One region of the Priestia sp. FSL H7-0729 genome, then DNA from elsewhere that is predicted to be linked to it. Evidence: predicted binding sites of a transcription regulator. Region 1 holds the regulator's gene; the other holds the start of a gene.
The links. The regulator LexA, encoded in region 1, represses DNA repair genes until DNA is damaged. The targets are predictions, from matches to a motif close to CGAACATATGTTCG.
Positions count from the first base shown of each region.

Region 2: MHH93_RS02180 (DNA polymerase IV) is a predicted target of LexA. The motif match lies at 1,517-1,530, and genes of this name have one in related genera.

Region 1 covers NZ_JBBOTQ010000001.1:181,428-186,533, forward strand. The annotation lists gene MHH93_RS00795 (hypothetical protein) at 1-2, opposite strand, end outside; gene MHH93_RS00800 (SOS response-associated peptidase) at 149-823, opposite strand; gene MHH93_RS00805 (aldehyde dehydrogenase) at 1,358-2,659, shown strand; gene lexA (transcriptional repressor LexA) at 2,763-3,389, opposite strand; gene MHH93_RS00815 (LysM peptidoglycan-binding domain-containing protein) at 3,695-4,072, shown strand; gene MHH93_RS00820 (DUF896 domain-containing protein) at 4,168-4,377, shown strand; gene MHH93_RS00825 (hypothetical protein) at 4,503-5,012, shown strand; gene MHH93_RS00830 (HAD family hydrolase) at 5,041-5,106, shown strand, end outside.
Region 2 covers NZ_JBBOTQ010000001.1:494,017-499,122, reverse strand. The annotation lists gene lpdA (dihydrolipoyl dehydrogenase) at 1-59, opposite strand, end outside; gene MHH93_RS02190 (TetR/AcrR family transcriptional regulator) at 257-838, shown strand; gene MHH93_RS02185 (acetyltransferase) at 953-1,393, shown strand; gene MHH93_RS02180 (DNA polymerase IV) at 1,605-2,822, shown strand; gene MHH93_RS02175 (YolD-like family protein) at 2,819-3,184, shown strand; gene MHH93_RS02170 (YhjD family protein) at 3,168-3,536, shown strand; gene MHH93_RS02165 (hypothetical protein) at 3,735-3,950, shown strand; gene MHH93_RS02160 (GlsB/YeaQ/YmgE family stress response membrane protein) at 4,031-4,288, opposite strand; gene MHH93_RS02155 (extracellular solute-binding protein) at 4,486-5,106, shown strand, end outside.

The DNA of each region.
Region 1 (5,106 bases):
ATCTTCTCCCCCTAAAATATGTATGTAATTCTGTAAAATCTATTTGACTCAATTGAGTCTATCAGATAAGTGTATAACCTTCCAGATGTTTCAAAAGCGGAACTGAAAAGAGCGACACCTGTAGCATCGCTCCAGCCATTCCCAATTACTAATTTAGATGATTCTTTATCAATCCTTCGTTATTGTTCCGCACATTGCCAACTTCCTGCGGAACCTCATAAGCTCGCATCGCAGACGCTTCAAATTGCTTGAGTAACCCAAGCAATGACTGGACATCATCATTAACTCTACCAAGCCATTCCGCCTCATCCTCAGGGTGCAGAATAACCGGCATGCGGTTGTGTATGTCTTCCATGAGACTATTTGGTTCAGTAGTAATGATGGTGCATGTGCTCAGCTTGTTTCCATCCGAATCTGTCCAGGTATCGTACAGACCAGCCAATGAAAATATGCTGTCGTCCTTCATCAGAATTCGCATAGGTGTCTTGGCTGTCCCTTCTTTACGCCACTCGAAAAATCCCGAACATGGTACGATGCAGCGTTTGGATTCAACTAAACGTTTAAAGGCGGGCTTCTCTGTCAGCGTTTCGGCCCGGGCGTTGATCATCTTGTTCCCGATCTTATCATCCTTTGCCCAGGAAGGAACGAGTCCCCATCGGAGCGCACCCAATCGATTACCGTCTTTACTACCGATTATGGTTGGAATGAACTGCATGGGTGCTGCATTGTAATTAGGTTTATACTCATAGCCATCAGCTATAGAAGCGTAGTACCTGTCCATTATCGCTTCTATAGGATCAGTGATTGTGAATCTTCCGCACATACAAAGCACCTCCTGTATTGTCTTTACAATATATAAAAAAACAATAAATTGATCAAACACGGGTATATGCAGCAAATTTTTTTGTTATATTATTGTATGCCTTAGTTACAAAAACACATAATGTATCAATCGCAGATTTGGATAATCATAAACCCTATTCTTATCAATAAAAGAGGAGCTTTTTATATGTGCTAACAAAACCCTTCTATTTAAAGAATTTTATAAAATCATGCTTGTTATAGCTCAAAATCATTATCATTTATCCAATAACCTAAAAAAGCGGAATTGAAATATATATTCTTTCTACATTTCATCAACCTGTCGGAAGCAAAAGTTTTAAATTACATCCTTAGAAATTTTATTAGCCAAGTAATAGAGGCAAATTCTAAATTTCACTCATTTAAATTTCCAACCCTCGTTCAGATACATATAAAGCAATGTTTCAATTGTATGTTGAAAGTTTCATATAGAAGAGGTATACTTTAATTAAATTTTGAGCAATTTAATTTTAAATAATTAATTGGAGATGTTAATATGGATCAGGCAAAACAAATGGTGACAGAACAACGTACATTTTTTTATACAGGACAAACCAAAAATATCGAGTATCGAATTAACGCGCTTCAACAGCTTAGAAAAGGAATTGAGAAGTATCAGCAACGGATACAAGATGCACTTCGTGCTGATCTGAACAAATCCGAGGCGGAAGCTTACGGTTCCGAAATCCGCATTGTTCTGGGTGAACTGGATTTTGCATTAGAACATCTGCAGGAATGGGCTGCGCCAAAACAAGTCCCGACCAATTCGGCTATGCCAGATGGGGTGAGCACCATTTACCCTGAACCGTACGGAGTGGCTCTTATTATTGCACCTTGGAACTATCCTTTCCAACTGGCGTTTGGTCCACTGATTGGAGCAATTGCAGCCGGTAACTGTGCAGTTATCAAGCCTTCTGAATTAACACCAGCCGTATCTCGTCTGACGTATGAGCTGATTCAGGAGATCTTCCCTCATGAGTATATCGCCGTTATGGAAGGGGAAGTTGAAGCCAGCACAGCATTGTTAAAAGAGAAGTTTGATTATATTTTCTTCACAGGCAGCACAGGGGTTGGTCGCATTGTGATGAAGGCAGCTGCGGAGCACCTGACTCCTGTAACTCTTGAATTAGGTGGTAAGAGTCCTGCTATTGTTCATAGTGATGCAGATCTGAAGCTGGTAGCTCAGCGTATTGTTCGTGGTAAGTACCTGAACGCAGGGCAAACATGTGTTGCTCCGGATTACTTGCTTGTGCATGAACAAGTTCATGATGAATTGATTGATCTAATTGGCGCAGAGATCAAAGACAAATTTGGAGATGATGTGGTACAAAATTCTGATTTCCCGCATATTGTCAATGCGCGTAACTTTGATCGGTTGTCGAAATTTCTTACAGATGGCAAAACGCTGCTAGGTGGACGTTCTGTGCGTGAGCAGCTGCTGATTGAGCCGACTGTACTTGGAGATGTGAACTGGGATTCACCTGTCATGCAAGAAGAGATCTTCGGTCCGATTCTTCCCGTATTTACGTACAGTGACCTGAATCCCATGCTGGACGGGATTGTTCGCCGGCCAAAACCATTGGCCCTATATCTCTTCACACAGGATGAGCAACTGCAGGATCAGGTTCTGAATCAAGTATCCTTCGGTGGAGGATGTATTAATGACACACTTTCTCATATGACATCGCATTATCTCCCGTTTGGTGGTGTAGGAGAGAGTGGAATGGGCTCATATCACGGACAACAGAGCTTTGATGTGTTCTCACACCACAAAAGTGTTTTGAAACGCAGTGAATAATTAGCCGCAAAAAAATATAAACAAGAAAAAAGAGGTTGTCCTGTTCGTCAGGACAACCTCTTTCGTATTTCTATGTGTCTAGATTGGTTACTCATGTTAACTATTAATGAATATCACGGAAAAGGCCAATGACTTTACCCAGAATACTAACGTGTTTCAAACGTAAAGGCTCGAAGGTCGCATTCTCCGGTTGAAGGCGAATATGATCTTTCTCTTTATAGAACGTTTTCACTGTAGCTTCATCGTCTTCAGTCATTGCAACGACGATATCACCGTTATCAGCAGTTTGCTGTTGACGGACAATAACGTAATCTCCGTTAACAATTCCTGCTTCCACCATACTATCTCCGACTACCGAAAGCATAAACACTTTCTGTTCACCTACATAATGTGTAGGAAGAGGGAAGTAGTCTTCAATGTTCTCGGTTGCAGTGATTGGAACCCCGGCTGTAACCTTACCAACGACAGGAATACGTGCAACGCTGTGAGCAAATTGATGTGAATGCTCAGATTCTTCCTGGCTTAAAAGCTCAATGGCTCTTGGCTTGGTAGGGTCGCGTCGGATCAAACCTTTTTTCTCCAAACGATCCAAATGTCCATGTACTGTTGAGCTGGAAGCCAGTCCAACAGCTTCACCAATTTCCCGTACGGAAGGAGGATACCCCTTCAACCGGACTTCATTTCGTATAAATTCCAGAATTGCCTGCTGCCTGCTGGATATCTTCGACATACCGTATCAACCCCATTTTAGTAACGTTTGGGAAAATTATAACATAGAACCTCCGTTCGTACAAACATAAGTTCTAAATAAAATGGCATAAAATCAGTGTTTTTTAACTTTTAGAACAGAATCTGTCCAAAATCCAGAGCATAATACTGCAAATGAGCAAATGCTTTGCAAAAGTACTTCATAATATGTTAAAGCTTCCTTCGAAAAAAAGCGAACAATTGTTCTAAAAATATATTGAACAAAACAAGTGTTCGTGTTATATTGATTTCAACAGATAGGAACAAACGTTTGGAGGCGGGTATATAATGAGATATTCTACTTATCAAAGCATTTATGAACCGATGAATTCGGAACTGGTGAAGTCTAACATAGGGAACTACAAGAAGGTTTTAGCGCGTTTCAAGATTTCCACGTGGATGTTAAAGGTAGCCATTACTTCTTTGATTATATTTATTGGATGCAGCACTGTTTTAACTGTATTTGCTGGCAATGAGAATGATGTTCTGCCTGGAGGGAAGATCGCCGTTTCACAAGGGGAAACGTTATGGAGTATTTCTTTGGAGCATAAACCGACGAATATGGATACACGTATTTATATAGAAGCAATTAAGAAAGTGAATCAACTTCATACGACTTCCATTCAAGTGGGTCAAGTACTAGCTCTACCGCAATTTACAGAATAAAATGCACATCCATATGCTTTAGCGCGTGTCAACTTGACAAGCTACCTTTATCATGGCAAAGTTAATATGACTTTGTATTTTTGGAGGGGACAAGCTTGGATATAGATAGTCTGGTAGCACGCATTAACGAATTGGCTCGTAAGCAAAAGTCCACTGGATTGACGGAAGAAGAACTTGCAGAACGTGCCGAGCTAAGAGAAATTTATTTGAGCAATATCCGCAGTAATTTCAGACAACAACTGGATACCATTGAGATTGTTGATGATGAGAATGACAAAGGCCACCAAGGCAAACTCAAACACTAACGAAACCTAATGATATCTTTATGATATTTAGGTTTCTTCCTGTTATTTTGAGTGTGCAATCTATAGGGGGACATGTTGGTTTACAGTTATGTAAGCCGATACAAAGACACATAAGGGGGATTCACATGTCGCGTTCGTTCGAGAGAACGGTTAAGAAAAATTCCAAGCAGTTAAATCAGCAACGTAAAAAAAGTGGTCAACCAATTACAGGTACACCAGGTGAAGAGGTCTTTAAGGGACGCAGCCTTTTGTTCCCTATATTTTTGATCGGTCTCGCCTTTTTGTATCTGTTTATGAGCACGTTCCTTGTGCAAGCTCCGATGACAACCTGGGACTGGGTGACGATGCTGCTCTACGTATTTTTGGCAGTCATCTTCATGCTTCGTCGTCCGTACATCAAGATTAGCAGTAATCGGATTATAACGACGAAGGGTAATCGTGAACGTTCAATTGGGGTTGACGATATTGTCAAATTCAGAATTGAACCAGGTACAGTTGTTATCGAACATAACAGTCGTGGGAAAAGATGGGTGTTCACCAAGTTGTTGAACCGTTACGATACAGATGCGATTGCAGAACGTTTGCTTAAGTTTGCAAAAGCACATCAGATCACCGTGGAAACCGTTGAAAAGTAATTATTGCATAAAGGGGTAGATGATCGGAATGGCGTTAAAAGCGATTTTGTTCGACCTGGATGATACTTTATTGTGGGATGAGCGTAGTGTTCGA
Region 2 (5,106 bases), 310 kb from region 1:
ACATAACCGCCAGGCCCTGATCCAATGACCAGAGTATCCACGACTTCTAATGAATTCATGATTCGTACCTCCAAATTTAAAATATGATGATCGTAATATATTATAGTCATCATATTTTAAAGGAGTCAATACTCCATTTGTAGTCGCTCTCCCGTTGCTGAAGATGCTGATAGTATGAATTGACATTAAATAATATGATAACTATAATATTTTAAAAAACATTAAATACAGACCTTTACAAAGGGGAGGAAGCAGGATGCCTTATCCGAAAGGGCACAAACTCAAAGTTCGGAACCATATTATTACCAGCGCGGCCAAAGCATTCCGAACCCACGGCGTGCGGAATATTAGTCTTCCACATATTATGAAAGGTGCTGGACTGACACATGGGGGATTTTACTCCCATTTTGAAAATAAAGATCAGCTTGTGATGGAGACCTGTCATTTCGCCATTAGTGACACCATTGAAATGCTGCAGAGAATTGCAGACAAAAACAAAAACGAAGATCAGACGTCGATTGAAGCCGTCATTGATTTTTATTTAAGCTCCCTGCATCGAGATCAGACGGAATTCGGTTGTATCTTACCAGCTTTATCGGGAGAGATATCCCAATTATCGGAGGATATCCGACAAGCTTACACGCAGGAGTTGCGACGTTTTATCGCGTTTATTACAACTATGGCTGGGATGAATACCGATGATGGTTATGCGTTGGTAAGCAGTATGGTGGGTACCGTTGCACTGGCACGGGCAGTTAGTGATGCGAAGTTCAGTGATGACTTGTTACAGGCAGGTCGTGTACAGGCCAAACAAATGGTAAACATCGGCTCCAGGTAACAACGACATGGATGAAACAGAGGCCGAATTGGGAACGCCAGTCACATTATAATGTGTCTCTAATAATTATTGAGAGAAAAGAAGACATACTAAAGAGAAACTGGAGAGATTGAGATGGATATCGTGTCATATCGGGAACAAGATCAGGAACGACTGGTTCAGATTTGGGAGAGAGCTGTTCGAGCAACACATACGTTTTTGGAGGAGCAACATATTCAATTCTATCGAGATGTGGTACGCAAGGTATTGCTGGAACGGCAAGTCGAGGTGTGGGAAGTTCTAGATATAGAGCATCAGCCTGTCGGTTTTATCGGGTTACATGATAACTTTATTGAGATGTTATTCGTCGATCCAAGTCAGCATGGACAGGGAGTAGGGCGTCTTCTGATCGAACATACAATCAGTATCAAAGGACCCCATCTAAAGGTGGATGTCAATGAACAGAACCCTGGAGCTACGCAATTCTATAGCAAAATGGGGTTTGTTCAAATCGGACGCTCCGAATTCGATGGATCTGGCAATCCGTTCCCGCTATTGCATCTGGAAATCTCATAAAGGATAAAAATATATTCCCGTTGAAGTCGCTAATTTAGCGGCTTTTTTGTTTGGTGTGACTTAGTATGATTTGAATCCGTCATTTTGTCGTATGCCTAATATAAATATTTACCTCTTGCATAAAGAACGTATGTTCGGTTTATAATATATACAAACATATGTTCTTAAATGTACAGGAGTGATTTCAGTGTGGACTAAGCAGCGAACCATCATGCTCATTGATATGCAGAGCTTTTATGCTTCAGTCGAAAAGGCAAAAATGCCCCAATACAAAAATAAACCCCTCGCCGTTGCAGGCGATCCAGCAAGACGTTCTGGCATTATCCTTGCCGCTTGTCCGTTGGCCAAAGCTAAAGGTGTATCTACCGCGGAACCACTCTGGCAGTCTCTTCAGAAGTGCCCTGAACTGATCATTGTAAAACCACACATGCAAGAATACATCGAAGTTTCCACCCAAATCATGTCCATTATTGAGGAATTCACCGATCTGGTTGAGCCATACAGTATAGACGAATTATTTGCTGATGTTACAGGGTCTATGCATCTATTTGGTAATGATCCAATCGATCTGGCCAAACAAATTCAAGACAAAATCTATAATGAAACAGGAGTTTACGCCAGAGCAGGCATTGGTGAAAACAAAATTATCAGTAAATTGTGCTGCGATATGATTGCTAAAAAAGCGGAGGGAGGCATTTTTCACTTAAAGAAAGAGGAGTTACACCTTCACATTGGAGATAAGCCCATCCGCGATATGTGGGGGATTGGCTCAAGAATGGAAAAACATCTGTGGAAGATGGGCATCCGAACCATTAAAGACCTGGCGAATACGCCTCTTAGCAAATTAAGAAGCAAGTGGGGCGTTAATGGAGAAGTCATCTGGAGAGTCGCCAATGGACTCGACAATTCGCCGGTAACCGTCAACACGCACAGTACACAAAAGGATATCGGAAACGGAATGACCCTGCCTAGAGATTTCTCAGAAGCATGGGAGATCGAAGTTGTTATCCTCGATATCTGTACAGAAGTGTGTAGAAGAGTCCGTAAAAAAGGGCTGATGGGTAGTGTCATATCTGTGAGTGTATCGGGAGCAGATTTTGATCACCCAACGGGTTTTCACAGGCAAGTTAAACTGTCTGATCCTACAAACATAACCGTTGATGTGTGCAAGATTGCCAAACGCATATTCCATCAACACTGGGATGGGCAACCGGTGCGCCGTGTAGGCGTATCCCTGTCTCAATTATCCAACGCGGATACATATCAACTATCTTTCTTCGATGATCAAGAGCAGAAACGAGCCATTGATCAGGTGATGGACGACATTAAGGATCGATTTGGCGACATTGCCATTCTGCGAGCGAGCTCCATTACGGCTGCGGGTCAAGCGATCGATCGGGCATCTAAAATTGGGGGGCATTACAAATGAGCAAAAAACTGGAGGCCAATGGATTATGGGAATCGAGCCGCATGATGCTTCCACAACATAAAGAACGAATTATACAGCATCGTACTCAAATTCGATATCAAACGAAACCTATACTTCATGAAGATGAGTGGGAGATTATTGCTCAACATATAGAAATGTCGCTCAATTATACGTTGCAAGCCACCATTGAAGTATTTCATGAGTCCGGCAATCGCTATATACATGGGATCGTCACTTCCGTCAGTGCCTTTGGAAAGAAAATCAAAATTGAAATGGAGAATGGATTTGAATGGGTCGATTTTGATCAATTGGTCACTGTAAAACTTGAAGAAGGAGGCGTGCAAAGTGAGGCAGACTTCTGAAGAACTTTTACTCGTGAAAAGGGTGGTAGAGCTCCCCTATCTTTTAGGTGCGCTGGAAGTAGATAAGCATAAAATATACGCTTCAAACTTTAAGATGAAATCGGTGTATATTGACTACCTGGACGATACCCAAAAGAAAATTGCTGTAGAGATGTACAAATTGAAACAAAGTTTAAAGCAGCAGCATATCAAAATCATAGATGAACAGAGATCCCAGCTGAGTTTAACGGTAGATTATTCTGTAAGAGGTTATCTTCATAAAATGACACTATTGTGGAGCAAAGTGAAAGTGGATGTAACCTTAATGCTTACTGAACATATGAGTGTTGATATCACCGATATAACAACATAAACATATAATTAGAGCGGGATACGGTATATAAAGGTACGGGGTGGATATAATACAGCTATAACCATTGTTTTCTTCTCCCGATTTGGGTAAACCGACCTTTGAAGTTCAAGGGTCGGTTTTTTTTGTCTCAAATTTTCGGATTGGCATATCGATCCATATACAGTACGGGCAATCCCCTGAAATTAGGAAAAATATGTTCTGGATTTCCTTTCCCGAAGTACTACTGTGATCCCTAAATCATCCAATCCTCAAAGAATAAAAGAGAACAGTGATCTATTCGACTTTGAGCTGAACGCAGAGGAAATGGAACAAATTCGCCACTTGGACACGGGAAAAAGATACTCCGTAAGCCCGACAGGTCTCATGGTTAATCCGATTTACGTCAACTTTATAAAGCTCTTCAGTTGTCCATAAAACCAAAGGAGGCCGCCGATCAACAGGATCGGCGGCCTTATTCGACTATCACAAAATAAAAACGTGTCGTCTCCGCCTGTTTAACGTCTTCGGAACGCTCCAGAGCGCGCCAGCGCATAGAAAATCAAGAGAGCTATGACTGACCCGACGATCGCGGGTATGATATGAAATCCACCCACTACCGGCCCCCTCGGCCCCAACAGTTCATACCCTAACCATGAACCAACAAAACCAGCAATGATATTGCCGAGTACGCCTCCCGGCACATCCTGTCCAATCAAATTTCCGCTTAACCAGCCAATTAGCCCACCGACAATAAGTATCCAGATTAAATACATGAATGGGTCTCCCTTCGATTGATTTATTACAAGTTATGTTTCGTTAGGGCGAATGTTGCGGATGACCTGAGAATCGACCATGAAACCATTTCCATTTTAATCCAATGATAGTAAAATCGGTTGTACCACTACTCGTATGAATGCTGGTGCAGGTGGGATTAGAGATACCAGTATAGAAAGGAGGCGCTTAGGTGTTCATGCTTCGAAGTCCGTTTATTGTAACCTTGTTAATGATGTGTCTGATGTCAGGTTTGACGGCTTGTTCGGAGTCAGAGCAATCGGAAGATGGGGATGCTTCGAACAAGGCTAACTTCACGGAGCAAATGCAGAGCCTTAATCTGAATATGGAAAAACCGTCATGGAAACTGGATACCACCCCCGTGAATCTAACGTGGTTCATTGGAGCCGAATGGTACGGACACACATGGGGGGAGAGTCTGACTTCCAAATATGTCACCCAAAAAACAGGGGTTAATATCGAATTTGAAGTAGCCACTGGTGAACCTAGCGAGATGTTATCACGGATGTTGACGAGCGGTAGTCTGCCGGATTTGATAACCATCGGCTCCTGGGAGAGTGCAGTTAACAAACTGAGGGATAGTCATCTCATCTATGCCCTGGATGAGTTAGCCAACCAGTATGATCCGTACTTTTACAAGGTTGCAGGTGATGGTGTTCTACAATGGTATCGACAGGATGACGGTCATACCTATGTCATTCCCAATGATGCGTACAGTCCCGAACAGATGCGTTCAACCGGCTTGACGGGAGCAAACCAAACCTTTCTCGTACGTAAAGATCTGTATGAGTCGATGGGC